4 regions of the Alteromonas sp. 07-89-2 genome follow, and region 4 is predicted to be linked to each of the others. Evidence: predicted binding sites of a transcription regulator. Region 4 holds the regulator's gene; each other region holds the start of a gene.

Region 1 (8,232 bases), on a different contig from region 4:
TCAATAACATTTGCGCTTCCCAAATTTGTATTATTTGCTCCTGCTCTCACCGGGCTTGCAAACGCTAAATCTTCAGGGCGATTCGTCTCTAGTGTAATCTTAGACGCGATATCTTTAGTTGGCTGAATGAGAAACTCATTACCCACGGTATAGGGATCGGTTCCTGAGAAATCAACTTCAATACCACCGGGCAATTCATTAAACCCAGCTGTAACCGCGTAATTGGAATAGATAATATCATTGCCAGAAGCGTCTTTTTTCGGTGTGCCATCTGCATTTAATAGCGTAATTTCTATTTGGCTAGGCACGCCCGCAGTTACTGCCGTCACCTCAATTTTGTAGTCAGCATCCGTTAGCTCTGCACCTTTACCTTCGGTAATTTGTGCAGTTACCACATAGTCTCCATTTGTATCGCTATATGCTAATCCGCGAAACGAAGGTATATCGAAAATATTGCTACCAAGTTGGCCGTCTAAGTCCATCCCCAATTTATTTTGCGTATTCATTGCATCGGCGAATGCTACTGATAGCTGACCAACATCCCGCATTGCAGGGCCTAAAATTTCGTTTCTGTACCCGAATAAACCGCCAAGTGCGCCACCTAAATCATCTTCCACAATACGTATTGAGGCATCAGCTTTTGTCTGTGAGCCAAAGTTTGTTTCTAGTTTAAGCTGCTTGAACGTTAAGTCAGCATTGGTATTCAGTTCAAATAAATTAAATGCGCCATTTTCTAATACCAATGACTCACCAGAAGTCAGATTAATTGTTACCGCTCCATTTTGCGTGGTGCTTTCTTTAACTGTTATTCCCATGATTGAAGCGAGCTCGTCTATCGCTTGATCTCTCTCATTAAGCAATGCGCTAGGCTGGTCGCTAGTATTGTTACCATTGGCAATAACAATATTGCGGTTTAGATCGCCAATGTTGCCAATCAAGGTGTTCGCTCGGTTCACCATCGACGTGAACTCTAGGTTTAATTCTTCTTCTTTCTCCAACATATAATCAGAAAGTGTCTTCATTCGTTGGTACAAAGACTCAGATTTCCCTAACACTTGGTCGCGAGACGCTAGGTTAGTAGGATCGTCAGCAGCTGTTTGCAACGCAGCGAAGTACTCGCTCAATCCTTGGGAGATGGAGTTAGCCTCACTCGCTAATAGATTGTCAATGGCCGTTGTTTTACTAGAGAATGCCTCAAGCTCGCCGACAGAAGTAATGTCCCTGCGCAATTGGTTTTGAGCAAATACGTTGATGATACGTTCGGTATTGCCGATCTCTACGCCGAAAACTTGGCTGTTTTGAAGCTCAGTGCGCTCGCGAACATAGCCTGGCGTGTTGACGTTGGCAATATTGTTACTGGTCGTTTGTAATAGCTTACTACTGGCGTTAACACCACTGGTCGCTAATGAGAATAAATCGACAGAACTCACAATATAATCTCCAATGCTATGGCATTAACGTGCTGAGACGATCGCTGTTATACACTGCCATTATCTTGCGCGCGTATTCAGGGTCAGTAGCGTAGCCCGCTTCTTGAAGCGCATGGGTATAGCGCGCTGCGTCAGAAGCATTCTCGACAGCATGGCTGTAGCGAGGCTGTGATGTAATAAAGCGTCCATAGTCTTCCATTGCGTCTTCTACTGACGAGTAGGACCTAAAAGCAGCCTTTTGTTTTTGCGGTAGTCCATTGTTAAATTCCAACGTGTTGACTACAGCCTGCTCTCCTTGCCATCCCTTATTTGCTTTGATGCCAAATAAGTTGTGCGAGCTTTCCCCATCCGCTTTATGGATAACGAATTTCCCCCACCCGGTTTCAACCGCGGCTTGGGAAATTATTGCTTTAGGATCCATTCCGTATTTTGCTGCCACTTTCTCAGCTATTGGCATTAGGCTCTCTACAAACTGCTCGGGACTTTCGAACATGGCATCTTTTTGTGCTGACTGGCTGCGAATAGACTGCGAAGAAAGGGCAATATCCTGCGCCTCAGCTACGTTATACACACGGTTTCTGTTAAGTGATGATAAGTCGCCGTCACTTCTGATTACACTGGCAGGCGTATAGCTATCCTCAGTTTGACCTAACTGTTTAACAATGACATCAGCGAGACCTAAACCGCCACCGGAAGTGAGGTCTGTCGCTAGCTGTTGGTCGTGCATATCACGATAAAACTTAACTTGCTGTGAATTAAATGGGCTATTTTCGTCAGCAAGGGCATCTTGCGCTTTACGCATTGACTTCAACATCATTTGCACAAATATCGCTTCAAACTGCTGGGCAGCTTCTTGCAATACCGTCTCGTCGCCCGACGCAATGGCTTCACGCATTTTGTTTATGCTGCCCATATCGTGGACATTGCGAGCCATATCAAGCTGACTTTTTGTGCTAAGTGATTCCATCGTGCTTATTCCGCTGTGACCTTATTTTTACTAACGTCTCGTAAATGCTCTTTGCTCGTTTTAAATAATAACGAGCTCTCCACGCAATGCGCCTGCTTGACGTAATGCTTCCAAAATTGCCATTAAATCGCCCGGCGCAGCGCCCACCTCATTTACCGCGCGCACAAGCTGGTCCAGAGTAACGCCTGGCTCAAACTTAAACATGCGGCTATCTGCCAAATCGACGTCAACAATCGACTGAGTGGTAACGGCAGTCTGCCCTTCACCAAACGCGTTAGGTTGAGAAACTTGCTGATTTTCAGAGATGGTCACCGTTAGCCCGCCGTGAGTAATTGCTGCTGGTAACAAGCGAACGTCACTGCCAATAACAATGGTGCCTGTGCGGCTGTTTATTACCACACGCGCTGGCGCATCTGCCGGAGTGAACTCAAAGTTTTCGAGAGTAGCCAAGAAGCCTACTCGCTGACCTACATCGCGCGGCGCGGTAACTCTTACAGATGCTGCATCAATGGGCTTAGCAATAACATAGCCATTTTCCGGCTGTGCACCTAAGCGCTCGTTGATCGTATCTGCAAGCGACTTGGCTGTTGAGAAATCTGGATAATGGAGGTTAAGCGTTAACGTGTCGCCATTGGCAAAGCCTGTTGGTACAGATTGCTCTACCATCGCACCGTTTGGAATTCTGCCTACCGTTGGCGTATTAACGACAATACGAGAGCCATCACCGCCTTGTGCGCCAAACCCGCTCACGACTAAGCTGCCTTGCGCTACAGCGTAGACTTTACCGTCAACACCGCGAAGAAACGTTTGGAGCAGCGTTCCGCCTTGAAGACTGGCCGCCTCGCCAACTGAAGAAACCGTAATATCAATGGTTTGTCCGGGTTTTGCAAAAGCAGGCAGGTCGGCGTGTACCGCCACTGCGGCCACGTTTCGTATTTTTGGCTTGGTGTTAGCGTCAAGACTGATACCAAAGTTACGCAACATGGTTCTGAAACTTTGTTCGGTAAACGGGCTTTGTTCACCCGTTCCAGGCAAACCTACAACAAGACCATATCCCACTAACTGGTTACTACGTACGCCTTGAATACTCGCTACATCTTTAATGCGCTGCGCACCTGCCTGTAAAGATAAAAGCATTGTGAAAACGGCTAATACTACTGAAAACAAACGCATGTTCACTCTCCTATCCTAAAACCTAAAGAGGCCACCAAGCAGAATCAAAGAACTTGGTTAACCAACCCTTTTCTTGTGCTCGCGCAAAACTTCCCGTACCCGAATATTGGATACGCGCATTTGCAACCTTAGTGGACACGATTTCATTCTCGGGACTAATGTCTGCCGGACGAATGATGCCGGTAAGACGGATATATTCATCGCCCTGATTCAGGGTTAGCCACTTTTCGCCACGAATAACAAGGTTGCTGTTAGGAAGTACGTCGACCACGGTAACGGAGATAGCACCGTTTAAGCTGTTGCTTTGGTTAGCTGTGGCATCACCGGAGAAATCTCGGGATGAACTTATTCCCAATTGTACGGACTCTCCGCCAATATTTATCGCTTGCCCAGCAAGCCCGGTAATAGGGTTAAGATTGACGTTTGAATCTTTCGCTGTGCTAGTGTCGGCTGATTTGCTCGCTTGGGTATTCTCGCTTAACGTTACAGTGATGATGTCACCGACTCTTCTTGCAGTAACGTCAGAATATAAGTTGTTAGCCAGCTGCGAACGAAAAAGCGAGCCATCCTCTACTACCGTTTCACGCGGGTAATCTGGCACTACCGGTGCAAACGACGGGTCGTTTGCCTGAACGGGAGGCTCGTTTGTACTGGCGCAACCGCCAAGTATCAGAAGTGCAGCAGATAAACCTAAAATACGCATGATGCTACCTACTAAAGTTGCTGAATAACCTGACCAAGCATTTGGTCGACCGATGAGATAACCTTTGAGTTCATCTCATACAAGCGCTGGCTTTCGATAAGGTTTACTAACTCTTCGGTCACGTTTACGTTAGAGGTTTCCAACGTGCCTTGTGAGATATAACCCAAACCTTGCAGACCAGGGATCCCCTGAATAGGCGCACCGCTTGACGCTGTCTCTACATAAAGGTTTTGTCCGGTTGGTTGTAATCCGGTTGGGTTAACAAAGTCAGAAATATTAAGCTGACCGAGTACCTGCGGTTCAGCTTGGCCCCGTATGCTCACACTAATTTCACCATCTTGAGAAATTGTGATTTGTTGCGCATCTTCGGGAATAGCCACTTCAGGCTGAAGCAAAAAGCCCGCGCCAGATGTAACAATTTGGCCTTGGTCGTTCAGTGAAAACTGACCATTTCTTGAATATGCTATGGTGCCGTCGGGCTGCAATATTTCAAAGTAACCACGGCCTTGAATTGACATATCAAGAGCGTTTTCAGTGGTTAACAGGTTACCTTGCGTGTGTGCTTTTTGAGTAGCAACGACCTTCGAGCCTGAACCAAGCATAAGCCCAGAAGGTAGCTCTGTGTCAGCAGACGAACGACCGCCTGGCTGATTGATATTCTGATAAAGCAAATCTTCAAACACCGCGCGGTCTTTTTTAAAGCCCACTGTTGATGCGTTTGCTAGGTTGTTAGACACCACTGCCACATCGGTCTGTGCGGCGTCTAGTCCGGTTTTACTTATCCATAGTGCTGGATGCATGATAACCTCCGACGTTGCTCATAGGGCAACGGTGATAAAAATTCTTTTACAGGATGCGTAGTAGCTGATTACCGCGAGTATCAAGCTCTTCTGCTTGCTTCATCATTTTGACTTGAAGCTCGTAGTGACGCTGCAGACTTATCATGTCCACCATTTCGTCAACCGCATTGACGTTGGAACCTTCAAGCATGCCCGACATTACTTTTACGTTGGCATTGGCTGGCGCTATTGAGCCATCTTCCATTCTAAATAAGCCGTCGTTCCCACGTTCCATGTCTGCATAGTTTGGGCTAACTAATTTAAGTCGCCCCACTTCTTCAATAACATTGGCAGGGGCACCTAACTGTCTCATTGACAACGTACCATCGGCCGCAATATTGAGATTATCTAAAGGAACAGGAAGGAATATTGGCCCATTGTCACCAAGCACGACGCGATCGTGGATATCTGTCAAAATTCCGTCATCGCCCAACTTGAAATTTCCATCACGCGAGTAAGCTTCTTGACCATTTTGATCTTGTACAGCGAACCAACCATCACCTTGAATGGCTACGTCTAAATCGCGGTCTGTTTTAATCATTGGGCCCGACTCGTAATTATTCGACGGGCTTTCTGTCATGGAAAACACACGAGTCGGCAAACCTTCGCCGTAGGCCGGCATTGACCTTGCCTGCTCTAACTGCGCTCTGAATCCCGTTGTCTGTGCATTAGCCAAGTTATTGGCCCTAATCCCTGTTCCTAGTAGGTCTTGGGAGGCGCCACTTGCTGAAATATAGAGAAGTTTGTCCATGACTGACTTTTGACTCTGATTAAACCTTAAACAAGATTTTGCAAAGGCAGTGCCAATCTGTGGATATTTAGTGCAATTGAAAAATAAGGGCGGTATTGAATTGATATATATAGAAAAATAAAAAAGGTCGCATTGTTGCGACCTTTCTAAATCGGGTCAAATAGGTACAGTTTTCCGCGCCTAAAATTTGCCGCTTAGCAATCTGCTAATGTAGCTTACTGCAAACTATCGAATGTTAAGGATAGTCTGGTTTAGCGAGTTGTTCACTTCAAGCGCACGCGAGTTTGCCTGGAAGTTACGCTGAGCGATAATCATGTCGATGAGCTCAGTGGTAAGGTTAACGTTAGCTTGTTCTAGCGCCGAAGAGTTAATTTCGCCGAAAGTACCGGTTGTTGCTTCACCCGCTAGTGCCTCACCTGAAAGAATACTTTCCTTCCACTGAGTACTGCTCTCTTGAGTTAGGCCTTGTTCATTAGAAAAGCGAACCAAAGCGACACGAACAATAGGTTCAGACGTACCATTAGAGAACGTTGCACGAACCAAGCCATCCGGACCAATGTCGATACCTGTTAATCGACCTACAGGTAAACCGTCTTGTTCTAGTGAAGTAACTTCAAACGCAGAGGCGAACTGAGTCGGCTCATTAGGCGTCGCGTTATTAACATCGAGGTTGAAATCAATGCTTATTTGCTGCGTAGGATCTGAGCCATTAGCAAGAATACCTGCGCCTAACGCTTCTGTTTGCATTTTGAAATCAAGTGTAGGTAGGCCATCAGGCGTTTCCATGCCAGCAAAATCACCGCCTTGAGAGAAGATAAGTTTAGATGCTGTTACGGCGTTACCAGTGTTACCACCGACACTATTTACTGCTGTTGCTGGGTCTGTGTCATTACCCGCTGAATCTGTCATATCAACTAGCGTGTCATCAATTGCAGTAGCAACATACCACTCATTATCAACACCCGGTGTCGCATCCTTTATGAAGTAATAGGTCATTACGTGACTATCACCTAACGAATCGTAAACGGTTACCGATGTTGCCGCGTTGTAGGTAAGCGGATCTTCAGGGTCAAAATCTTGTGGATCTAGGGCTGCATCACCAGCAGGCAAGTTCATTCGAATGTCAACTTCTGTGGTTTGTGCGGGAGAACCCGAAGAGTCTGGAATACGCACTGGCTCAGTAGTACTAAGTGCTACCGAGGCACTTGTACCATCAGAGTTAACGGGGAAACCCAATAAGTTATCGCCATTACTGTTAACCACGAAATTGTCGCTATCTAACTTGAACTGACCCGCACGTGTGAACGAGAAGTCGCGAGACGTAATTTCAGGTACTGTCGCAAAGAAACCATTACCCGTGATCGCCAAATCAAGCGAGGTATTGGTAAACTGAAGGCTACCTTGAGAAAATTGCTGAGCAACTTCTTGAGTGAGTACACCGTCACCTACTTTAGTTTTACCACCTGAAAGCAGTGATGCCGCATAAACATCGCCAAATTCAGCGCGAGATTCTTTAAAGCCAACTGTATTTACGTTTGCGATGTTGTTGGCGGTTACATCCAAATCTTTTTGTGCGGCTGAAACGCCACTCAGTGCAATATTAAAAGACATTATTGATTCTCCTACTAACTGCCGATTTGAATGACGTCATCAAGATTGATACTGACATCACCATCCAAATTCAAAATTACGCCTTGACCACTACCAGCCAAGCTTACACTTCCAACATGGCGATTAACGGCGGTATTCAGCTGAACACCTTCTCCATTCAACTCGCCAGTGGCACTGATAACATATTCACCCGGTGCCATCTGGTTGCCATGCTTATCTTTGCCATCCCATTCAAACTCAATGTTGCCAGCGCTTTGTGTGCCTGCATCAATGGTTTTTATGACTTCACCAAACTGGTTCTCAATAGTGATCGTCATATTCTGAACTGTTTTTTCATTCACGATGACACCCGAAATGCCATCGCCTTCATTGGCCATATAACCCACGTTACCTTGAACCAGCACGTTTTGCCCGATAAGACTAGAGGCTTGTAACGCTTGATTCGATGTCATTGAAGCTGCAAACGACTCAAACTTTTCGTTAAGCTGGGAAATACCGTCGGCCATCGTAAATGATGTCATCTGCGCTACCATTTGATCGTTATCAACGGGTGCAGTGGGATCCTGATTGGCTAACTGCTCAGTTAACATTGAGAAGAAATCTTCCTGGGTTAACTGCTGCTCGGTGCCGTCAGCTATTTTGACGGTTTCCTCTTGCCAATACAGATCAGTATTTAAGCCAGTATTGTTTATGGTATTCACTGAGTAATCCTCACATTATTCAAGCGGCAAGTTACTGCCCTTGACCTAGCTGCAGTA
Region 2 (8,232 bases), on a different contig from region 4:
GTGTAGGGTTATGCAGCGCAAAGAAAATTTCTAGTATCTCACGGTAGCTAATGCTGTCGGCATCAAACGTCACTTGTACCACTTCAGCATGGCCAGTATTTCCTTTGCATACCTCTTCATAGGTTGGATCGGCCTTTTCGCCTCCAGCATAGCCAGAAATTGCTTTTTCCACGCCTTCAACGCTATTCAACGCTGATTCGATACACCAAAAGCATCCGCCTGCCAACGTGGCGACTTGTAAATTTGCCATAGTAAAAACCTCTCTTAATCTTTGTCTGTAGTGTGGGTGCGGGTAGGTCACAACACAAGTCATCCAAGCGTGTTTTTTTATCGTATAAACGAATATTAAATAAGAATAATGTGCAAGCTAAGTGAAAGGTTTTAACATGTGAGGTTAACTGCTTTCTTTCAAGCAGTTTGCAACCGGTAAGAATGCGTATAAGCGTGTTCGAAATTTGGCAGAGGTATTCGGTCGTGATTATTTTCTATGACGGGTATTGTCCGTTGTGTATCGCTGAAATGCGTCATTTAAGAAAAAGAGACAAGCACAACAAATTAACATTGGTAGATATTCAGGCCCCCGATTTTTCGAGCCGTTATCCAACCATGGATTGGCATGCACTCAATGCAAGAATTCACGGACTTCGTGAAGACGGGACGTTGATAACTGGCCTTGATGTCACTCATGAAGCATGGAAAGCCGTGGGCATGGGTTGGCTATATGCACCGCTTCGCTGGCCTGTTATTTGTCATATAGCCGATGCTTTCTACAATGTATTCGCAAAGCATAGATACACCATTTCATACCTGTTAACAGGTAAAAAACGCCAGTGCGATCGCTGCATACCAGGAGAAGCCAGTGAAAAATAACGTCCTTATAGTGGGCGCGTCGGGCGGTATTGCGTCTGCGCTTATTGAGCAATATAGCAGTGAAGGTGCTAGGGTGTTCGCGGTTAGTCGCGCCCCTATATCTGACACCAATCATTCTGGGGATGTTACCTATCATCAGCTGGCCGAACAGGACGATAGGCACATAAGCGAATTTGTTGAACAGCTGGCTGAACAGCAGGTTGTGTTAAATACGGTAGTAATAACAACCGGTTTTTTGCATAACGAAAGCGATGGCATTCATCCTGAGAAACGTTTGGAAGATGTCAGCGAGCAGGCCTTAGCGGCTTATTTTTCAACTAACAGCATTATTCCCGCAATGTGGCTCAAGCATTTGGTGAATATAATGAGTAAAGAAGGCTCAACCCTTGTTTGCTTAAGCGCGAGAGTAGGGAGTATTTCAGATAATGGACTTGGAGGGTGGTACGGCTACCGCGCGTCGAAAGCGGCGCTCAACATGCTGGTTAAAACGGCGTCGGTAGAATACAAGCGCAGATTGAAAGACGTGATGCTTGTTTGTTATCACCCTGGGACGGTTGATACGGGGCTTTCTAAGCCTTTTCAAAAGAACGTCGCCGCCAAGAAATTGTTCACGCCTGAGTTTACCGCTAAACAGCTCATTCACCACCTTTCGGCGCTTAATCGAGACCAAGCTTGTCATTTTATCGACTGGAATGGCGAAGTGGTAACTTGGTGATACGGTCTAACATCATTTCAGCAAGTCCAACATCAAGACTTTTTATTTCACTGCTGTTACCATGCTATTTTTGGGAATGGTGCAGCGTATTGATAAGCCCATAGAGGTAGCAATACAACGCGTTGACGCCACACGTGAGTCATAACAACAAACGCCATCCTGATAATAAATAATACCAGTTCGCTCGGCTTGATTCTTACGAATAGTAAGTACCGACAACCAGCATAAATTGTGAGCACACGACGTGTTTGTGCATCACAAGGCATGATACGGCGAACTGCTATAACAATAACTCAACAAGAGGAAGGGATATGAGCGGGGCCAGAGAACAGTTCGGATCGCGCATAGGTTTTATTTTGGCAGCTGCAGGTTCTGCGGTAGGCATAGGTAATTTGGTAGGGTTTCCTGTCGGTGCAGCTAAAAATGGCGGTGGTGCATTTCTTTTAATGTACGCTATTTTCGTTTTTGCCATTTGTTTACCGGTAATGCTGGCGGAAATGTCAGTAGGTCGCCATGCTAAAAAAGACCCGCTTGGTGCATACAGTGATATAAGCGGTAATGAAAAGAAATGGAAAGTCGCGGGGTGGCTAGCTATTGCTACGCCATTCATGATTGCCGTTTTCTACATGGTTATTACTGTGTGGCTTTTCGGCTATTTGTTCGAAGCAGTAAGCGGAAATCTAGACAAGTTAGCTAACCCAGAAACCTTTGGGCTGTTTATTAACTCAGAAGCTATCTTTTTATATATGGCGGCCGTTGTTGGTGTGGTCTACCTCATCCTTCAAGGCGGTGTAAAAGAAGGGATAGAAAAAGCGGCAAAGCTGCTCATGCCTGCGCTTTTCGTGATGCTAATCGGTCTCGTTATCTTCGTATTAACCCGCGAAAATGCGATGGCTGGCGTTGAGTTCTACATTGTTCCTGAGTTTTCAAAAATCACTGCTGAAGTGGTGAATGGTGCGCTATCGCAGGCCTTTTTCTCTCTATCGTTGGGCATGGGTATTCTTATCACCTACGGGAGCTACATTGATAAGCGTGCAGATGTACCGAGCGCTGCCAAGCTGGTGGCGTTGACGGATACAGCCGTGGCGTTCACTGCGGGTTTGATGATCCTTCCAGCCATCTTCTCTTTTAACCCAGACATTAACCCTGATGATTTAAGTGAATCGTCAGTGGGCATGATTTTTACTTACCTGCCTAGTATCTTTCTAGCGTTACAAGACTCGATTGGATATATGGGCGCATCGATTGTCGCTAGCTTGTTCTTCTTATTAGTGTTCTTTGCGGCAATTACGTCGCTAGTGTCTATTTTTGAAGTACCTGTTGCGGCGCTTATGGATGAAAAAGGTGTAAGCCGTAAATGGGCGCTTGGGTCGCTAGGAAGCATTATGATTTTGCTAGCCATCCTAAGTGCGTTGTCATTCGGTAAAGTTGATATGCTTACGTCGTTTATGCACTACGCTGGCGCAGATAAATCACTATTTGATGTCATTTACGATGTGTTCTACGACACGATTTTGCCTTTAAACGGCTTGCTAATTTGTTTGTTTGTTATTTATCGTTGGAAGAGTGCAAACTTCAATGCTTCTTTGGAAGAGGGCAGCAGTGGTTACAAAGGTAGTTGGTTTGAAAAATACGTGGATATATCGCTGAAAACCTTTATTCCACTTATTTTACTCGTGATTTTTGTAAACACGGTAGCGGTAAAATACTTCGGGTTGAGCCTATTCGGATAGTCAGGTTTTACATGAAATGACGTGAGCTAGCAGCGAGCTCAACTTAAAAACGGCAAGCCTAAAGCTTGCCGTTTTTGTTTGTGTCAGAGTATGTATTTTCACTAAGAGTAAAGCCTAAAACATGCGATAGGGGTCACCGTACACAGGCGTTACATTTAGCCTTGCCCAGCTTTGTGCGGCGTCAATCACCTTGCCAGCAGGTTCTGCTTCAGTATCAGAAAAGTGCGGGGCATCAATATCCATCGCCTTCGCTGCATCCACGTAATAAATACCGCGCTTAGGGTGAGACAAGCTGCAAAGGTGAATAACATCGTTAAGCGGCTTGCCACAAATGATGGTCGTCAACGCAGATACAATGTCGTACACATGTACAAGGTTTATTCGCTTATTTCCTGCATCTAACTGTTTTCCACTTAACGAGCGGGCGGGGTGGCGGTCTGGGCCTACTAAACCGGCTAGGCGAACAATACTGATATCAACCTGACCTCGTTTAGACAATAAATAGTCTTCAATAGTCACGTGGGCTTTGGCCGAGGCTGTTTGCGGCTGTGTAGTGCTGACTTCGGACACTACCTCATTTGTTGCATCGCCGTAAACCGACGTGGTGCTGATAAACACAATATGCGCTACCTTTACATTGATGGCTGCGTCTATCAACTGCAGCATATTGTTGGTGTATGACGCGAGATCTGTGTTTCTCCTGCCAGGGGGAATATTTAGCAACAAGGTAGCGTTTGGCAAGTAGTTACAAAGCGCTGATGTATCTTCGCCTAGGGCATATTCAATTGCGGTGATACCTTGCTCTTTTAACGCGAGACGTTTCTGTTGGCTTCGAGTGGTACCAACAATATTGACCTTACCTGAAAGTGCTTTGCCCACATAGCTGGCTAACCAACCGTAGCCACTAATTACTACATTTTGAGTCATCGATTAAATACCCCTTTGTTTATGGCTTAAGAGTACATTAATTGAAGGGCGGTTGTCGTTAACTGTAAAAATGAAAAACCGACTGGGTTACAGTCGGTTTTCTAAGGTGAGTGGTTAGAGTTGTAAGTCGTTTCGCTCTGCGCGTTTAGTTCGCTGAATTTTCCAACTACATTTTCATTTCGTCGTTGTGGTCATGGTGGTTGTCTTGATCAATATCTAGCAGGTTCAAGTCATCTAGCCCAGATATGGATGCCTGCATCTTGCCTTCGGCATAATCCGCTTTCTTCAGTACCTTACACAATGCATCACCTTTTTCTTCTAGCGCAGCCGCTTGGCTTTCTAAGCGATATTCTAAATCTTCACCCCAGCGCTCCATCTTTTGCTCAAACTCAGACATATCACCGCCTTCCCACAACATTTGTGTTCCTACGGCGATAAGAATTCTACCCATAGACTCACTGATTAAAGACTCAATTTGCGCTTCGAATTCTTGCTCCCAGCTTTCGTCAAACCAACCTGGCTCATCGAATTTAGTTGAATCAACGCGAATATTGCCTGCGTCATCATAGAATGAAGTGTTTAGTTTGGTTTCAAGTGAGTCGAACAGTTCACGAAAATCATCACCCATTTGATCGCCGCCTAACAGTTCAGTAAATACTTCAGTTACTGCCACATTGGCAATTTGCAGCCCTTCACTGGCGATATTCAAGGTCATAGGGATGGCGATATCAATGTTGTTGTAATATTCACTTACCCAGCGCTGTTGTTCGCTGTCAAGCGATACTGGTTCGCCGTTAATGGTCATATTGTGATGGGAGTCAATCGTCATCACTGAGCCATTGTCCATCTGTACCGTTAGGTCACCTTGGTAATATTGAATATGACCATCAAGCTCCATGTCACAACTGTTGTTTTGAAAGCTGCTGTCATGCGCAAATGCGTGGCCGCTCATTAAAGCACTGGTAAGGGCAACTGAAAGTAATAGTTTCTTAGACATTGTTTATTCCTTAATTTACGTGTGACGCGTTAACGAAAGTGCTCGAAGCAAACTGCAATGCGTTGTAGTGTCACTGTCAGATAGACGCTAACGATACTCGCTGTTATACCTAAGGTAGAGCAATGGCCTTGCCAATATTTAAAGTCTATATCTTTCAAATGGTTAGTGATATTTGATGATTTCTTTATGCTCTGCTAAATACATTATTTAGTGAGATTACCAACTAATTAGTAGTTTTGACTAAGATCAATTAATATCAATAGCGGTACATTTAAGCCAATCCAAGCATGGTTAAATCTTATTTATTGGTGCATAATACCGCCAATATTTTTAAGGGGTTATCACAATGGCTGATTGGATTAATGCAATTATGTTTGGTGTTACGCTAATTGCCTTTACGCTAGGGCTAAGCAGCATCGTTATGGGCTTTATGACTGCTAAAGCAGGTGCTGAAGGTATGCAGGAAAAAATCGAGTACGGTTTTTTTGGCGTTACTGGTTTAGTACTTTGCTTACTGATGGCCTACGCATTGGCTTAAGCGATAAGCATTAAAAAAACCGGCTATCTCAGCCGGTTTTTTTTCGTCTTGAACAAGTCTTTATTCATCACTGCCTTATCGATTAGGTTCGCTCTTCTCCTGAGCATCTTCAGGCGCATTGTCGCTTTCAGGACTGTTTCTATAAGCGCTTTGTTCGCGATGGGCAAGCAGCGACAAATGTCCATCACGTTGATAAGCGCGTAAATCGAACAAATCCAGCATAGCCATAACGTGGTCGAAAATATCCGCCTGTACTTTTTCGTACCTCACCCATTCCTTTTGTGCGCTGAAACAGTAAATTTCTAAAGGTAAACCAAGCTCATTAGGCGGTAGTTGCCTAACCATTAGGGTCAGTTCTTGGTTTATATCCGGGTGCTTGCGCAAGTATGCCTCTAAATAAGCTCTAAAAGTGCCGATGTTGGTAAGGCGACGGCTGTTTAGCAGATCCGACTCATCAATGGAGTAATCTCGGTGATAAGCGCGGAGCTCATTTTTCTTCTTATCGATATATTCGTTGATATAGCGAATTTTCGAAAAGCGCTCTAGCATATCGTTGTCACAAAGTTTAATAGAGTGCACATCAATATAAATGGCGCGCTTAATTCTGCGTCCGCCAGACTCTTGCATACCGCGCCAGTTCTTAACTGCTTCTGTAGTAAGGCTGTAAGTCGGCAGCGTAGAAATGGTTTTATCCCAGTTCTGTACTTTGACGTTGGTAAGGCCTATCTCGAGTATTTCACCATCTACTTCATACTTAGGCATGGCAATCCAGTCGCCTGTATTAAACATGCGGTTAGCGGCTATTTGAATGCCGGCAACAAAGCCCAGAATGGTGTCTCTGAATATCAATAGTAAAACTGCGGCAATGGCGGTTAAGCCAGACACAATAAGTAGCGGGCTTCTGTCTACAATCAAAGAAATACTTAATAGTATGGTGATGATTGCAAAAGCGAGCTTAGTGACTTGAATAAAGCCAGTGATAGGTGCGCGTTTAGCAAGCGCTGAGGCGTTATAAACGTCTTCCACTGTGCTCAACATGGCATATAAGGCAAGAAGGCCGCTATATAGCATGTATAGCTGAGCGCTCTTTATCACCATACCGTGCATCACGGCTTCATCGCTAATAAGTACTGGTGTAGTTAGGTAAATAAACAGGGCAGGAAACAGGTGCATTAAGCGACGGAAAAATCCGTGCTGCTGCAAGGCGTTGTCCCAGAGATTATTGGATTTGTATACCCAACTGGCTATCTGGGGGCGCACCAATAGCCTTGCGATAATATAGATTATCGCCGACACCACTAAAATACTACTTAGTGCGATGACGTTATACAGCGGATCTTCAGTAGTAAGATTCGGGAAAATATCATTAACTATGTGAATAAAGTTATCGCGTACTGAAGCACTGACTTCCATTAATTACGACTCCAACATTTTCTTTATACGGTTGTCTTTATTTTCCCATAGACCGTTCAACCAGTTTTGGAAATAAAGACGAAACTCAGACTCAGTGCGTTCTGAATGCTGTTGTAATTCAGGTACCGGCGTAACGTTCACATCGATCACTATTTTTGTCATCTGACCGCTAAGCATTGCCATCATAGGATGACGCTTATTTTCTGGGTAGAGCAGTGAGATATCTAACACGTTGGTAAATAATTCGCCCATAGCTGAGAGTGTAAAGGAAACGCCGCCGGCTTTGGGGGGCAGGAGGTTTTCATAGGGACTTTGCTTTGACAGATGCTTCAACGAAGTAAATCGAGTCCCCTCTACAAAGTTAATGACCGTTGTGGGCACCGTTCTAAACTTCTCACAATACGCTTTGGTGGTTTCGAGATCCTTTCCTTTTTTCTCTGGGTGCTTTTCTAAATAAGCACGGGTGTATCTGTGCATGAACGGCATATCAAGCGCCCAGGCACCCAGTCCGACAAATGGCAGCCAAATAAGCTCTTTCTTAAGGAAAAATTTGGGTGCAGGAATGCGGTTCGTTGCGAATTCAATGAGCAGAATAATGTCGAGGTAGCTTAAATGATTGGCAATAATCAGATACCAACGGTCTTTTGACAGTTCGCCGTGTACCGAACACTCAATATCGACGCGGTTGAACAAGCGTATCATGAGAACGCTGACCCGTCCGAAGCTAAACATTAGCCCGTGCATCACTTTATTCCATGCCGTTCTTATCTTTCCGTTAGGCATAATAAGTTTTACCAAGCCCAGTAAGATAATTAGGCCTCCCCACAACGCAAGATTGAGGATTTGTAGTGAAGTGTGTAATACGAAAATAAAAGGAGCGAGTACTGCGCGAATCATAATGGTTTCTGTGTTGCGTTTAGTGAATCTAAAAGTTGATCTTTGGCATGCCAGCGCTCATTCAACCACGTCTGAAAACGGGCTCGAACTTGCGGATCATCAAAATAATCGTCGTTGAAAATGCCGTTTTCCATAATGTCTT
Region 3 (8,232 bases), on a different contig from region 4:
CTCACAATATGCGCGACTGCTATAAAGAAACGCCAGTTGTTGAGTTATTTCAAGGACAAGGTAAGTTTCTAAAACGCAGACTAAAGTCAGTTTTTGTACTGCAGCATCCTAGCTTTAGCTACTGGGAACAACGCCCCCACATCTTTCCGTTTAAGAGCTCTCGCCCTATAACGGGTGAAGAAACACAGATGTATCAAAACATGGAAATCTTGCCCATTAAAGACAAAAACACAGGGCAAAAATTGGCGTGTATTTTTCTGCAAGATGTGACCGCCCAAGCTAGCTATTTTAGAGCCCAGCAAAAGCTTTCTGAAGCTTTGAAGAAAGAACACGAAGCGCAAAAAAAGTTAATTCGCAAACTCGATACCGCACAGAGCCAGCTAATTCAGGCTGAGAAAATGGCTTCTACTGGTCAGCTAGCGGCGGGGATCGCCCACGAAATTAATAACCCTATTGGTTTTGTGAGCGCTAACCTCAATACACTTGAGCAATACGCAACTCACCTTATTGCGATCTGTGATGGCGTTCAGGAGCAACTCGAACACTTCACCGACGAACTTAAAGAGCAGGTCGACGCACTGTTTGAGTCTAATCACTACGACTTGTTAAAGGACGATATTACTGAGCTAATTGCCGAATCGACAGATGGTCTTACCCGCGTAAAAGACATCGTCGAAAACCTTAAGAACTTTTCGCTGGAGACTACCGAAGGTGTGCAGATAGTAGATATCTGCGCCGTGTGTCACCAGCTGATCACGCTTATTTCCGCCCAGTACAGCACGCCCCAATATAAATTTGAATGTGAATTAGAGAAAGTGGAGGTAATGGGAAACTCTGGGCCGCTGAAACAGGCGCTAATGAACGTCATGATAAATGCAGCGCAGGCCATAGAAGATAGGGGCTTCATTAAACTTACTGTGCTCGATTCACCTACGTTGGTGACCATCAAAATACTGGACTCGGGTTGCGGTATTCCTACGAAACATCTAAAGCGAGTCTTTGAACCCTTCTTTACTACAAAGCCCGAAGGGCAAGGCCAAGGGCTGGGCCTTTCTGTGGCTTACACCGCCATCGAACAACATCAAGGTAAAATATCTATTAGCAGCAAAGAGGCAAAAGGAACCGTGGTAGAGATCACCATTCCGAAACAGCCTGCAGCACAGCCCCCGTCCAGTGAAGATAATGAAGAGAATAAAGAAAACGAAACGGAAAACTCTCAAACGGCCTAGAAAACAGATAGCCCAGTACAGAGTAGGACGTTGTTAATCCTCACTCTGTTTGTATGTCCTCTGACTGAACTAACAAGCAAGCTTTTTTACTTCACAGGCTTTAAATGTATACACACCCTTGCTGTTTAACGTCCGCGAAATGACTCCTTCATTAAGCAAGTAATTAAGGTGAGACAAACACTCTGCTACTGCAAACACCATGTTGCGACTAGAGAGCTTGCGCTTAAACATAACCGGTAATAACTCTACGACCGTTTGAGGTTGCTCGCAAGCATTTAACAGTGCTTTTAGGTGCTCGTGATGATGAGCAATAAGCGAATCTACTCGCTCATGCAGGCCGATAAAGGGTAGCTTGTGAGCAGGTAATACTGTCGCATCTTTGGGCAAATTCTTGAATTGCGGCAGCGTAGAAAGGTAGTCGTCTAAGGTGTTGGCATCAGGCTCTGTTGAGTAGGCGCCAATGTTTGGCGTGATAATCGGCAAAATATGATCGCCTGATATGAGAATATTTTTTTGCTTATTGTAAAGGCACGCATGCTCAGGAGAGTGGCCGCGGCCAATGATGATCTGCCATTCATTACCGCCAAGCGACAGCGTCATACCATGTTTTAGACGGGTGTAGCTAATGGGTAGTGGTGAAACAACGCTGCTGTAGCCATTGCCTTCACCAGAAGTAAGCTTTGCGATCATGGATTCGTCTAAACCTGCTCGCTGGTAATATTGCACATCCCGCTCATTCGTTGCGCCATTTCTTCCTGCCGCAAACGCTCTGGCAGTAAAGTACTCAATTTGAGACATATAAAAGGGGACGTTATACGTGTCGGCTATCCAGCCCGCTAACCCTACATGATCAGGATGTAAGTGCGTAACGATGACACCAACTATTGGCCCGTCTAATTGCTTGAATATACGCTCCCACAGCGCTTTGGTGGTGGACGTTCCTATGCCAGTATCAATGACCACCCAACCGCCTTCACCGCGGATCAGATACAAATTTATGTGGTCAAGTTCAAATGGGAGCGGCATTGTTAGCCAAAGAACACCATCGGCCACTTCTATTAGCTCGCCCGGCTCTACCTGTTTATCGAATAGATATTCCATATCGCCCTCACCTTTTCTATCGTGCATGGTCTAACGTGCACAAAGACTGTACGTTTTCGTTTTAACTCGCGCTGCTTACAAAAACAAACATATCTGTCGAATAGAGATCTATAGGAGTAGGTGATAACAAACGTTATACTAAGCCTACTGCCGTTTCTCGTGCACAGTGGTAGCGCATTTTTATTGCACCTTTGCGCCAGTTATTGAACAGATAACGGTAATGCGAGTTTATAAAACGTACACGCCCATGAGGCTATTTAAAGAAATTAACGTCAACAAAGCCGGTTAGTAAATTAGATTCATGTCAGCCTCAACAATACAACAAGGGTTCATACTCAATAAAAGTACGTTTACCCGGCGAGGCAAGGTGTATGTTGAGCTATGGGTTAAAACGCCCAGTAGCACCGCTAGGTTAATTTCTTCACCCCAATACCCCACTTGCTTTGTATCTGTTGATCACGCCAATGATTTACGCAATATCGCCGAGCGTATTTCTGCAAAGATCAGTATTTCAGATGACGGGTTTCACACGCTGGAACAAGTTCCTGTTGCGACGGTAAAAACCGCAACCGAATCACACATGCATCAGCTTCGCCAGCATGCGCAGGAAAGCAGTATTGTATTGTACGAAGCCGATATTCGCGTTGCCGATCGCTACTTAATGGAGCGCTTTGTGTATGGCGCGGTGGAATTCCTGGCCCCGCAAGATTTCGACGATACGCCTCAGATCGTTATAGAAAATGCGCAAATCAGACCCTGTCAATTCAGAACCACATTTACATCGCTAAGCATAGACATCGAATGCAATGAGCATGAAGAACTCTTTAGCATTGCGTTAGCCGGTGAAGGACTCAACGTTGTGCTGCTTTTATGCCCGCCACGCTTTGTTGGGCAAACATTGCAGGGACAAGAAGACAGCGCGTACGAGCTCATTACCGTTGAATCAGAAAAAGTACTGCTTGAAGCATTTTTTTCTTATCTTACATCCTACGACCCAGATATCATTTTAGGCTGGAACGTTAAACAGTTCGATATGGCGGTACTTGAACGCCGCGCTAGGGCTAACTCGCTAAAGTATGCTATCGGCCGCCATGGCAGAGAGGCTTCTGTAAGACAGTGGGAAGATCAAACCCTCGTTGATGTGCCAGGACGATGCGTCATTGATGGTATCGAAGCACTAAAAACAATGACTTATCAATTCGAGTCGTTCTCGCTCGATCACGTATCTGAAGAACTGCTTGGCGAAAATAAGCTTATTCAGGCTGCCGACAAGCTTGAAGCGATAAAGCGTCTTTATCATAGCGACCCTGTTGCACTCGCTAACTATAACTTTAAAGACACGGAACTGGTCAATCGCATTCAGGATAAAACCCAATTTATCGATTTTCTGGCGCTGCGCAGTATTCTTACCGGCCTAGATATGAGTCGCCCCGGAGGGTCAGTGGCCGCGTTTTTAAATGTGTACTTGCCTAAGCTTCACCGCAAGTCTTATGTCGCGGGGGTAAGACCTGAAAATGGAGGCTTGGCTAGTCCGGGTGGTTATGTCATGCGTTCCCAGCCAGGTTTATATAAAGACGTTTTAGTCCTCGATTTTAAGAGCCTATATCCTTCCATCATTCGTACATTTAAAATCGACCCGTTAGGACTTGCAGAAGGGCTTAAGTCTCCTGACACGGCGATAGAAGGTTTTAAAGGCGCAGTATTTAGCCGCGAATCTCATTTTCTACCTTCCATCATTGAAAACCTATGGCTGCAGCGCGACGAAGCCAAAAAACAGAATGACGCACCGCGCTCTCAGGCCATCAAAATATTAATGAACTCCTTCTATGGTGTGCTTGGTAGTGGAGGTTGCCCTTTCTACGATCCTCGCCTGGCTAGCTCAATCACATTAAGGGGTCACGAGATTATGCAAACCACTGCGGGTTGGATTGAAGAACTAGGCTATACGGTTATTTACGGCGATACCGACTCAACATTTGTTCATGTAGAAGGGAATGATGCACTGGGTACGCCCCCAGAGACTGGACTTGAGCTCGCTAGCATTATTAATCGAAAGTGGACAGAGTTACTAAAAAGTGAGTTCGACATTGATTGCCACTTAGAAATTGAGTTTGAATCTCACTTTTCTACGTTTTTTATGCCGACGATCCGAGGCTCTTCCGAAGGCAGCAAAAAACGTTACGCAGGAATGAAGGGCGGTGAACTTGTCTTTAAAGGCTTAGAAAATGTCCGCTCTGATTGGACGGTACTAGCTAAAACCTTCCAGTACGAGCTGTACAAAAAAGTGTTTACTGGACAGCCTGTTGAAGACTACATAAATAGCACGATAGCAGCGATAAAGTCCGGTGAAATGGATCACGCTTTGGTCTATAAAAAGCGGCTGCGAAAGCCTTTGTCGTCGTATACCAAGTCGCTGCCTCCCCACGTAAGGGCAGCGCGATTAGCCGACGAGTACTATAAAGAACAGGGGTTGCCACTTCGCTATCAGTTTCATACTACCATTGCTTATGTTATTACAGTACAGGGCCCTCAAACCGCAGAAACCGCCACGGCCCCCCTTCAATATGACCACTATATTGAAAAGCAAGTCCAACCCATTGCCGATAGTATCTTGCCTCTTATTGGCCTGAATTTTGAGACAATAGCGAACGATCAACTCTCGCTGTTTTAATCTCATTAATGGGGTTCTATCTATATCTGAGATCAGCTTAAGTTTGACGTATGAAGATCTTGCAAACACTGCGACAATTTAACATAGCAATAACATTGAAATCCTTGCCTTAAATTTTTATTACCTCACTAAATCAGTTAGTTATGCATTTGGCACATTCAATGAATAATGAATTACGTAAGTCATTAGCGGTGTCAGATTGAAACTTACTTCCAATCTGCACCTATGTTGAGGTCTGTGGACCTAGTGGTTAGGGCAATTGAGCGCCCAAGTTCACTGTAAAAGCCAGAAGGAATTTGATTATGAAGATCACAAAACTAAGTATGATTACCAGTGCTGTTATTGCTGCAACACTATCTGCTTCAGCAGTAGCAGGCCACCACGAAGAGAAGATCTCGATGGGATTTAACGCAATGGATAAGGATGGAAACGGCTATATCGTCGGTTCTGAGTCTTCTGGCGTTATTGACAGTAAGCTTCTCGCAAAAATGGATACCGATGGTGACAGCATGATTAGCCGTGTTGAATTCAACAAGTTTGTTGATGAAAAACCATCAATGTTTAGCGACGACATCATTACTCAGGTGAAAACTGAAGGCACCAATGACGCTCTACTCTCGGAAAAGGGCAACCCTGAATTATTCTCTAAAGCAGACAGTGAAATGATATCAGAGAAGAATAAGGAGCTTCGTACTGAAATGTCAGCCACAGCCGACAATAAGTTTACTGAAATCGATGTAGACAGCGACGGTAAGCTTACAGCCGAGGAGTTAAAGGTTGCACATGTCGAAGGTGACTTTGAGATGATGGACGAAAATGGCGATTCTTACGTTACCCGTATGGAATATCGTGCCTACTTCGAAGGTATTGAGTCTGAATAGACGCTCACCTCTCGTAAAGTAAAAATTTTTAGGAAGCCTCCTTCGTCGGAGGCTTTTTTGTTTCATTAAAGTCGAGAAAATTTTCTTTAGACATCAAATACATTGTCACTTTTGGTTATTACTCTCCTTTCAGCGTGTACGACGAGTCACACAAATTCATCGTTGAATAACCCCATATACGACTAACATCTTGTCGACAAAACCCGTTTGCAACAATATTGTTAATAAAGATTGAATTATTTGTTTTATTCGTTGCGTATTCAGCATTTACTGCAATTGTTGCCATTGGTTATTTGGAACCAAAAGCCGAAACAGCCAACTCTATTATTTATATATAAATCAGATGCGTACGCGCATGGAGGCAAGATATGATGGAATCAAAATTTACACCGAACTCACTACTCCCTCTTCAGAAAAGTGAGTTTACTGGCTCTGATGACGCTGAGCTGACGTCGCTCACTATCGGTCAGTATTTCAAAAATGTTGTCGACAATTATGGCGATAACCCAGCGATTATTGTAAAACATCAAGACGTTAGCTGGACCTATCAGCAGTATTGGTATGAAGTAGAACGTGTTGCTTGCGGCTTACTTGCAAACGGTGTAGAACCTGGCGACCGTGTGGGTATATGGTCTCCGAACAATATCGAATGGTCGATCGTACAGATGGCCACTGCGCGAATCGGGGCGATCATGGTATGCCTGAACCCTGCTTATCGCCCTGATGAATTAGCGTTTGCCATTAATAACGTTTCCGTAAAATACTTAGTCATGGCGCAGTCATTCAAGCAGTCAAATTACGTCGCCATGTTGAAAGAGCTTGCGCCAGAAATAGACAGCCAAGATAAGAACACACCAAAGCGTCCTCTAACGCTTGCTAAGTTACCTTCTCTTAAGCATGTATATACTATTGGCGATAAACCTGTGGAAGGATTGCAGGCGTTTTCCGCATTACAAATAGAACCAACGGAAGCGCTTAAATCTCAGCTGTTAGCGATTGAATCGAAACTTAGCCCGGATGATAACATCAATATTCAGTTCACCTCCGGTACCACTGGTAACCCGAAAGGTGCGACGTTAACTCACCGAAATATTCTAAATAATGGTTTGTTAGTGTCACAAGCAATGAGGTTTACGGACAGAGACAAGCTATGCATCCCCGTACCACTTTATCACTGCTTTGGAATGGTATTGGGCAACTTAGTATGCTTAGCATCTGGAGCGTGTGCGGTATTTCCTGGGGAATCATTCGACCCTGAAACAACGCTTCGCACGGTAGAAGAAGAAAAGTGTACGGGCTTACATGGCGTACCTACCATGTTTATTGCTGAGCTCGAACTATCCAACTTCAAGAGCTTTGATCTATCAACACTAAGGACAGGTGTCATGGCAGGTAGTACCTGTCCAGAAGAGCTCATGCGAAAGGTCCATAGTGAATTTTATATGACAGAAGTCGTCATAGGTTATGGTCAGACAGAGTGTAGCCCTATCAATCATATTACTGACATTGACTCGCCATTTGAAAAGCAGGTCAAAACTGTAGGACGCGCTATGCCCCATACAGAAGTGAAGATCATAGATCCCCAAGGCAATACGGTGCCTATTGGAGAACCGGGTGAGATTTGCGCGAGAGGCTACTGTGTAATGAAAGGTTATTGGGGTGATGAGATTAAGACGAAAGCCACCATAGACGATGAAGGTTGGCTTCATTCTGGCGATCTTGGAGAAATGGACGAAGAAGGCTATGTCACTATTGTTGGTAGAATAAAGGACATGATCATTCGTGGGGGCGAAAACATTTATCCAAGAGAAATTGAAGAAGTCTTATATCAGCATGCGGATGTGTCAGACGCCGCTGTCTTTGGTATTCCTGACAACAAATATGGCGAGCAAGTATGCCTATGGATTAAGGCAAAGGAAAATCGACATATAGACGAGGATCAGATACGCGACTACCTGAAATCCAAACTAGCCTACTTTAAAGTACCCAAATACATCAGCGTAGTGAAAGAGTACCCCATGACAGTAACAGGGAAGCTTCAGAAGTTTAAAATGCGCGAATACATGATAGAAACATTGAAGAAGCAAGCCCTACAAACCGAAGCATAATCCCAGCAAATAGTGGGGTCAGAGTACATTTCAAAGATTGGGGTCAGAGTACATTTCTCTAATAAGGTACGCTGGCGAATTTGAGAGTTTCTCCCTCACAGTTTTGAAATCACGCATAGTTAAATTCGTTTTTTCAAAAAATTACTCTGATTTATCGGCGCTGGAGGGCATGGGTACTTTGACTCGGTTCTGGTAACCTGGGTAATAAAGTACTCTGACCCCAATTTGAGGTGTTGCTGGGG
Region 4 (8,232 bases):
GGTAGGTGATGACATGCCAGATACGGGTATGTACAAGCACGTTGCAGTTAAAATTGCGGTTGCCGATGCCCATCCTTACGTAGCAAAACAAGCAAACTGGATTACGACCCTTCCCGGTGGGTTTGGCGCGGTCCGAGAAATATCGGATACCATTTTGCAGGCCAAAGGGGTAGCAAATGAGATTTTTGGAGCTAGTGTATGAGCCTGTTTGGCTTTAATCGCTTAGGATTAAGTATATCGGCGCTATTTATTCTGGCGATGCTGATGTACATCCCTACGTGGATGGAAGAGCAGCCTGAAACGCAGGGGAATCGTGAAAACGATGCGCTAAAGCCCGCCTACAAAGCAAAAAATCTAACCACTACGCTGTACAATCAAGACGGTGAGTTAAATCACAAAGTATTTGCAGAGTCGATGGAGCATTACGACCAGCTTGGCTTTGTATTGTTTCAGCAACCTAAATACACCCTTTATACAGAAAACGCGTCATCACCATGGGTGGTAACCGCTGATGAAGGTACACTATACAATAACGAGCTAATCCAGCTGGAAAACCAAGTTAATATTGAGAACCAAACTGGCGATGACTTTGTCAGAAGTATATCGACCGAGTACATTCAAATTAATTTAGAAACCAAGCAAATGACATCTGACCAACCCGTTGAAATACTGGGCACCCAATATGTCATTTTAAGTAATGGGTTTAACGCGAATTTACGCACACAAGAATACGAGCTTTTAGATCATGTACAAACCACTTATTCCCCTAGCAACTAGTTTATTGCTTGCCATCGCTAGCGGTGCGGTACACGCCAGTGAAGATGACTTTTCGCAGCCCATAAAAATAGGCTCGAACACCCAGTTTATCGACGGTAAAAATAAAACCGCGTTGTACAAAGACGACGTACTCATAACTCAAGGCTCTTTGGTTATTGAAGCTGACGAAGTGGAAGTAATTGCCACTGACGGTGGTGGTCGTGAAATATTTATTGCTAGAGGAAAGCCTGCAAGCTATTCCCAGCAATTGGAAGACGGCACGCCAGTTTCGGCAAAAGCTAATGAAATACGCTATGAAGTGGTGAACCGAACGATTTCTCTTGCCGGAAACGCAGAGTTGAAACAAGACACCAGTAAAGTACAGGGTGACAACATCACGTTCGATATGATTACCGAGCAATTGCTAGCGACTGGCGGAGCAGGTAAGGATGGTGAGGGTCGAGTGACCACAGTATTCACACCTGAGACCATTCGCAAAACTTCGTCTAAGAAAGACAAAAAAGACAACGAGGGCAATGAATAGCAATGGCAACTTTGAGCGCTAAAAATCTTGCTAAGGCTTACAAGTCAAGACAGGTTGTTCGAGATGTAAGTCTGTCTGTCTCAACGGGTCAAATTGTTGGTCTTCTTGGCCCAAATGGCGCTGGTAAGACCACCACATTTTACATGATTGTTGGTTTAGTGAATCTGGATAAAGGCAAGATTGAAATCGACGACAATGAGCTAACTCATCAGCCCATGCACGAGCGTGCACGCCGCGGAATTGGCTACCTACCGCAGGAAGCCTCTATTTTCAGAAAACTCACAGTGCATGAAAATATCATGGCCATTTTGCAAACCCGTAAAGATTTAAATTCACAACAGCAAGAAGAAGAAGCAGATGCGCTACTTGATGAATTTAATATTAACCATATACGTAATAGTACGGGGATGAGTTTGTCAGGGGGCGAACGCCGTCGCGTTGAGATTGCCCGCGCTCTGGCAGCAAAACCGCAATTTATTTTGTTAGACGAACCATTTGCTGGTGTTGATCCAATATCAGTTAATGATATAAAGAAGATAATACAACATCTTCGCGATAGGGGTATTGGAATCCTTATCACAGACCATAACGTACGAGAGACATTGGATGTTTGTGAAAAGGCGTACATTGTGAGTCATGGCGAGCTTATTGCGCAAGGAACGGCGGAACAGGTTTTAAGTAATCAAAAAGTAAGGGATGTATACCTAGGCGAACAATTCAGGCTATAGTTAATGTAACCGAATTGCCATTTTTCAGTTTCGCTCTGGTATATTCAATTTAGAGCATTTAAATAAGACGTAGATGAAACCATCTTTACAGCTAAAATTTAGCCAACAACTTACCATGACACCACAGCTTCAGCAGGCCATTAAACTGCTGCAGCTTTCTACACTTGATCTTCAACAAGAGATCCAAGAAGCGCTCGATTCTAATCCGCTATTAGAAGTTGAAGAAGGTAACGACGAGCCGCAACTAGAAAAGAACAATATCGACAACGATGACAGCGGCTCTGAGGCCACTGCTTCTGCATCTAGTGACACACTAGAAGCCGGCGATGCACTTGAGAAAAACGATCTTCCCGATGAGCTGCCAATCGACAGCACATGGGACGAATACTACTCTGCTTCATCTTCGCCTGCTCCGGGTCCATCCAATGACGACGAGCAAATCTTCCAAGGTGAGACTACTGAAGATATTCAAGAACACCTTCTTTGGCAAATGCGCCTTACCCATTTCTCGGATACCGATCGCGCAATCGCTACAGCAATCATCGACTCTATCGACGAGTCAGGTTATTTAACCGTTACCCTTGATGATATTTTAGAAGCGGTTAACGATGATGATATGGAAGAGCCGATTGAAATGGACGAAATAGAATGTGTGCTTAAGCGCATTCAGATGTTTGACCCTATTGGTTCTGGCTCACGCTCTCCACAAGAATGTTTGATGGTGCAATTGCGCCAGTTTTCAGAAGACACACCGTGGCTTGCTGAAGCAAAGCAACTGATTGAAGAGTACTCTGACTTACTGAGCAGCAAAGACTATCGTACGCTTATGCGTAAAAGCCGATTGAAAGAAGATCAGCTACGCGAGGCAATGCGTTTACTGCAAACCTTGAATCCTCGCCCAGGTAGTGCTTTAGTTACTAAAGAGCCTGAGTACGTTATTCCTGATGTCTCAGTAACCAAGAAAAATGGCCGTTGGGTGGTTGAGCTGAACCCCGACAGTCTGCCTAAGTTAAGCGTAAATCAACAATACGCTGCAATGAGTCGCCGTGCCAAGAATAGTAGCGATTCACAATTCATCCGCTCACACATGCAAGAGGCTAAGTGGTTCATAAAGAGCCTTGAATCTCGTAACGAAACCTTAATGAAGGTTGCAAACTGCATTGTGCAGCAGCAAATGGGCTTTTTTGAGCACGGCCCGGAAATGATGAAACCAATGGTGCTAAATGATGTCGCAGAAATGGTAGATATGCACGAATCCACTATTTCGCGAGTGACAACGCAAAAGTACATGCATACGCCACGTGGAATCTTCGAATTGAAGTATTTCTTCTCAAGCCACGTTGCAACAGAGTCTGGTGGTGAATGTTCATCTACAGCGATTCGTGCATTGATCAAGAAATTAGTGGCCGCTGAAAAGCCTAGCAAGCCGCTAAGTGATAGCAAGATTGCTTCATTGTTGGCCGAACAAGGCATTAAAGTTGCCCGGCGAACAATAGCAAAGTACCGGGAATCGTTGTCGATCCCGCCGTCGAACCAACGCAAAAGCCTTATTTAATCGGGCTTAATAATATAAGGAAGACGAAATATGCAAATCAACCTTACTGGTCATCATGTCGAAATCACCGACTCTTTGCGTAATTATGTCGATACGAAGTTCAGCAAACTTGAACGTCACTTTGATCACATTTCTAATGTGCATGTCATCCTGAACGTTGAAAAATTAAATCAAAAAGCCGAGGCGACCGTTCATTTAAGTGGCGCTGAAGTATTCGCATCCTCAGAAAATACCGACATGTATGCGGCGATTGACAGCATGGTTGATAAACTCGACCGGCAGGTAATCAAGCATAAGGAAAAACTGAAAAAACATTAGTAGTTAATTAAGCATGGATATACAAGCCATCGTAAGTCTGGACCGCACCGAGTGTGCGGTTCAGTGTAATAGTAAAAAGCGAATTCTTGAGATCATCGCTGATATCGCTGCCAAGCAAAACGAGAACATTGATCAGGCAACGGTACTCAACAGTTTGATGGCTCGAGAGCGTATGGGTAGTACAGGCATTGGCAATGGTATCGCCCTGCCCCATGGACGCCTGCCGGGCCTCGAGAAAGTGATTGCCATTGTTGTAACCAGCACGCCAGCAATTGACTTCGACGCCCTTGACGAGAAACCCGTAGACATCTTTTTTGCGCTACTCGTTCCTGAGGAACAGACCGAAGGACACCTTCAAACGCTGGCCACCGTGGCTGGTAAACTAAGCGACAAAGAAACGATTAAAGCAATACGTCGCGCAACGACAAGCGACGATATTCTATCTGCATTAAGTTAAACATTAAGCGCCTATTAACCGTTTAGTAGGCGCCTAATTCAACAACGCGTATGTGATAAAACCAGAGTATTAGGGAGAAAGTAGGTGAAGCTGATAATAATCAGTGGTCGTTCGGGGTCTGGTAAGTCTGTCGCACTTCGCGCATTGGAAGATTTAGGTTATTACTGTGTTGATAATATCCCGGTAAACTTACTTCCCACCTTAACCCATACAGTTGTTGACGAGTACGATCAGGTTGCGGTAAGTATCGATGTGAGAAACTTACCTAAAAATCCTGACGATTTGGTAGAAATTCTAGACTACCTGCCTTCTTCGTGGTCGATGACCATTGTTTACATTGACGCGAGCGATGATGTACTGGTTAAGCGTTTTAGCGAAACACGTCGCCTTCACCCTCTCGCCAAGCTTAATAAATCGCTTTCAGAAGCCATTAAAGCCGAGTCTGCCCTACTTGCTCCTATTGCTGAACGCGCAGATTTATATTTAGACACAGATAAGCTTACCATTCACCAACTGGCTGAGTTAATTCGAGAGCGTATCCTGGGTAAGAAAAGCTCACGCCTTGTGCTTGTGTTTGAGTCGTTTGGCTTTAAGCACGGTATTCCTAAAGATGCGGATTACGTTTTTGATGCCCGCTTTTTACCTAACCCCCATTGGGAGCCCGATCTTAAACATTTGACCGGATTAGACGCACCAGTAGAAGTATTTTTGGGGTCGCAGCCTGTAGTGACCAAGTTCATTTGGCAAATTCAGAATTTAATAACGACATGGCTGCCTCATTTAGAGCGCAATAACAGAAGTTACGTAACCGTAGCAATTGGCTGTACTGGTGGCCAACACCGTTCGGTTTATATCGCACAGACCCTGTCGAAAACCTTCAGTGAAATACACCCTGATGTACAAATTCGCCATAGAGAGCTGAATCAGTAATGACTATTCAAAAAACGCTAACTATCGTCAATAAGTTAGGGTTGCATGCAAGAGCGGCGACCCAACTGGTTAAACTGGCTAATCAATTCGACGCTAAAATCATCTTAAAAAAAGGCGATAAAGAAGCAGACGCAAGCAGTGTATTGGGATTAATGATGCTTGAAAGCCATCAAGGTGAACAGGTAGACGTGATTGTGGACGGCAGTGATGCTGTTGATGCACTTGCAGCTATTGAAGAGCTTATTGAGGGCAGATTTAACGAAGACGAATAGTCTTACTTGCCCAATCCATTGACCAATTAATCAACACTTAGCGCAGTTATCTTAAAATCCTGCGCAAAACCTACGCAATTATCATGACAGACTCATCATAATTGCGATATTCTACGCCCACTTAGGCTCTATGGCCTGCATTGTTCATCTTTTAGCTTGTAGGAATAACGCCTTATGGCAGAAGCGCTTGTTTCTAAATACGTACAAACTCAGTTACGCGCACTCAACGCTGCGTTGACCAACGGTCAATTCGTATCTGTACGTAAGCTTCTGCTTGAATTACCGCCTTCAGACGTCGCCCACATTCTTGAATCTAGCCCTAGCAGAACCCGTGACGAATTATGGGAGCTCATTGATGGTGACTTTCACGGCGACATTTTAGAAGAACTGTCTGACGATGTTCGAAACGGTATCATTACAAAAATGCTTCCCGCTAATGTGGTTGACGCACTTGAAGAGATGGATACCGATGACTTAGCAGAGACGCTAAGCAGCCTTCCCGAGCCAGTATTGGCCGATATTCTAGATTCGATGGATGCACAAGATCGCGTGCGCGCAGAGCAAGCGCTGTCTTACGGTGAGGAAACCGCTGGTTTCATCATGAACACCGACACCATCACATTACGTCCAGATGTGACCATTGACGTGGTTCTGCGCTATATCCGCTTAAAAGGCGAGCTACCTGAGAATACGGATACGTTTTACGTGGTAAACCGAACTGACAACCTTGTTGGTATCGTTCCGGTTACCCGTTTACTCACCGCAGATACCGACGATAAAGTGTCTGACGTTATGGACGAGGAATCTGAAGCGATTCCTGTGAATATGCCAGACGATGAAGTGGCAAGCCTGTTCGAGCGATACAATTGGCTTTCAGCACCTGTTGTAGATGAAAACCATCGCTTAGTGGGCCGAATTACCATTGATGACGTGGTTGATATTATTCGTGAGGACGCCGAGCACTCGATGATGAGTATGGCGGGTCTTGATGATGACGAAGATACCTTTGCACCCGTTATGCAAAGTACCAAACGACGCTCGGTGTGGCTGGCGGTAAACTTAGTGACGGCGCTAATGGCTGCGATGGTGAGTGATCTATTTGAAGCAACGCTCAGCCAACTGGCTGTGTTAGCTATATTAAATACCATTGTCCCCAGTATGGGCGGTGTAGCGGGTAATCAGACGCTAACGCTAGTTATTCGCGGTATGGCACTAGGCCATGTTAACGCGAGTAACTCACGATGGCTTATCAGTAAAGAAATATCCATCGGCTTTTTAAACGGTGCCATTTGGGCGGTGCTTATTGCCTCTGTCATCGCGTTATGGAAACAAGATTACATGCTGGGCGTAATTATTGCCTTTGCCATGATGGTAAACATGATTGCAGCTGCTTTAGCGGGCGCAACCTTACCTATGATCATGAAGCGTCTTAAGATAGACCCTGCCCTAGCTGGCAGTGTTATCTTAACTACGATAACCGATGTAGTGGGTATTTTTGCTTTCTTAGGTACTGCGACGCTGTTTCTAATTTAAGTTAATTTTGAACTCTCATGCCTGATAGGGCATGGGTGAGCTAAACAACACTCATGCAATAAGCGCTTTCGCTATATATCCATTGACGTTCAGCTTGTAACCCACACCCCAGACGGTTTCTACTAGCTGTCCGCCATTTTCAATACTGTTGATTTTATCAAGCTTAGTGCGTAACCGATTTATATGGGTATTCACCGTGTGCTCGTAGCCTTCGTGGTTATAGCCCCACACCTCACTGAGCAATTGATTGCGAGAAAAAACTTGGTTTGGATGACGACAAAAATAATCCAGTAGCGCAAACTCCCTAGCCGTTAACGTTAGCACTTGGCCATTTAAGGTTACGCTATGAAATCGCTGGTCGATTTTAAGGGGTCCTATTTCGATGCGCTCTTCACTACCTTGAGATGGTCTTAAATGTTCTTGGCTAGGCATACTTCTGCGCATATGGGAGCGAATACGGGCAATAAACATACGTGCATCAAATGGCCCTGATAGATAATCATCTACGCCTACTTCATAGTAGTTTGCTTCATCTACCTCTTCGTCGGCCACATCGTCTGTCATCGCGTCACTTTCCACTGCCATCACCCAACTTTCGGGGTTCGTATCAACAAGGCCTTTTATACGATTAAGACAGATAATATTTCCATGCGACTCAACAATAACGAGCGAATAATGCTGCGCCTTAAGCAGCGACTCTGCGGATTGAAAATTAGAGACTGCGTCGTAAAGAAAGCTATGCTTACTTAAGCATTGCGATATGTTCTGTTGAAACTTATTTCCACTGTAGATGATAAGGATCATATCTCGCTCCTAATTCGCCAATAAAAAACAAGACCAGTGTGTTCGTGGTTTTCTTTCACAGTGATTACAATTTTTTTAAAAAATATAAATTCAGAATTTATAACAGCACTGTTATTTATTGAGACGAATCTGTGTGCGTTTTGTGAAAGTTCTGTGATGAATTGGACATTTTACTGCCCTAAATTTTTATGCGATTTAAGCCATAAATAAGGACAATAAAATGAAATTCACTAAACTTGCTAGCGCAACGCTTTTGTCGCTAGCAGCAGTATCAGTAAGCCAAGCTGTCACTTTAGACATTGAAATTACCAACCTGACTCAGGCGCAGAGTTTTA

Evidence for each region. The regulator sigma-54, encoded in region 4, starts transcription at its own class of promoters, with help from an activator protein. The targets are predictions, from matches to a motif close to GTTGGCACGNNNNTNGNNT.
Region 1: the regulator sigma-54 is predicted to act here: its motif matches at 5,902-5,920, upstream of F0261_RS18150 (flagellar basal body rod protein FlgF).
Region 2: the regulator sigma-54 is predicted to act here: its motif matches at 5,360-5,378, upstream of F0261_RS15530 (DUF2884 family protein).
Region 3: the regulator sigma-54 is predicted to act here: its motif matches at 5,150-5,168, upstream of F0261_RS17375 (EF-hand domain-containing protein).

The regions. Positions count from the first base shown of each region.
Region 1 covers NZ_VTYM01000036.1:5,982-14,213, forward strand. The annotation lists gene flgK (flagellar hook-associated protein FlgK) at 1-1,430, opposite strand, end outside; gene flgJ (flagellar assembly peptidoglycan hydrolase FlgJ) at 1,447-2,397, opposite strand; gene F0261_RS18135 (flagellar basal body P-ring protein FlgI) at 2,458-3,570, opposite strand; gene flgH (flagellar basal body L-ring protein FlgH) at 3,593-4,273, opposite strand; gene flgG (flagellar basal-body rod protein FlgG) at 4,285-5,073, opposite strand; gene F0261_RS18150 (flagellar basal body rod protein FlgF) at 5,120-5,863, opposite strand; gene flgE (flagellar hook protein FlgE) at 6,089-7,474, opposite strand; gene flgD (flagellar hook assembly protein FlgD) at 7,489-8,175, opposite strand; gene flgC (flagellar basal body rod protein FlgC) at 8,207-8,232, opposite strand, start outside.
Region 2 covers NZ_VTYM01000024.1:99,246-107,477, forward strand. The annotation lists gene msrA (peptide-methionine (S)-S-oxide reductase MsrA) at 1-250, opposite strand, end outside; gene F0261_RS15510 (thiol-disulfide oxidoreductase DCC family protein) at 475-870, shown strand; gene F0261_RS15515 (SDR family NAD(P)-dependent oxidoreductase) at 860-1,585, shown strand; gene F0261_RS15520 (sodium-dependent transporter) at 1,897-3,318, shown strand; gene F0261_RS15525 (NAD-dependent epimerase/dehydratase family protein) at 3,433-4,245, opposite strand; gene F0261_RS15530 (DUF2884 family protein) at 4,412-5,242, opposite strand; gene F0261_RS15535 (hypothetical protein) at 5,589-5,780, shown strand; gene F0261_RS15540 (mechanosensitive ion channel family protein) at 5,856-7,193, opposite strand; gene F0261_RS15545 (acyltransferase) at 7,197-8,090, opposite strand; gene F0261_RS15550 (acyltransferase) at 8,087-8,232, opposite strand, start outside.
Region 3 covers NZ_VTYM01000031.1:60,535-68,766, forward strand. The annotation lists gene F0261_RS17360 (sensor histidine kinase) at 1-1,229, shown strand, start outside; gene F0261_RS17365 (MBL fold metallo-hydrolase) at 1,299-2,330, opposite strand; gene F0261_RS17370 (DNA polymerase II) at 2,632-5,001, shown strand; gene F0261_RS17375 (EF-hand domain-containing protein) at 5,304-5,882, shown strand; gene F0261_RS17380 (AMP-binding protein) at 6,251-7,990, shown strand.
Region 4 covers NZ_VTYM01000023.1:119,839-128,070, reverse strand. The annotation lists gene kdsC (3-deoxy-manno-octulosonate-8-phosphatase KdsC) at 1-202, shown strand, start outside; gene lptC (LPS export ABC transporter periplasmic protein LptC) at 199-777, shown strand; gene lptA (lipopolysaccharide transport periplasmic protein LptA) at 746-1,300, shown strand; gene lptB (LPS export ABC transporter ATP-binding protein) at 1,303-2,028, shown strand; gene F0261_RS14965 (RNA polymerase factor sigma-54) at 2,102-3,583, shown strand; gene hpf (ribosome hibernation promoting factor) at 3,614-3,901, shown strand; gene ptsN (PTS IIA-like nitrogen regulatory protein PtsN) at 3,915-4,358, shown strand; gene rapZ (RNase adapter RapZ) at 4,443-5,288, shown strand; gene F0261_RS14945 (HPr family phosphocarrier protein) at 5,288-5,560, shown strand; gene mgtE (magnesium transporter) at 5,735-7,093, shown strand; gene F0261_RS14935 (response regulator transcription factor) at 7,145-7,897, opposite strand; gene F0261_RS14930 (spondin domain-containing protein) at 8,118-8,232, shown strand, end outside.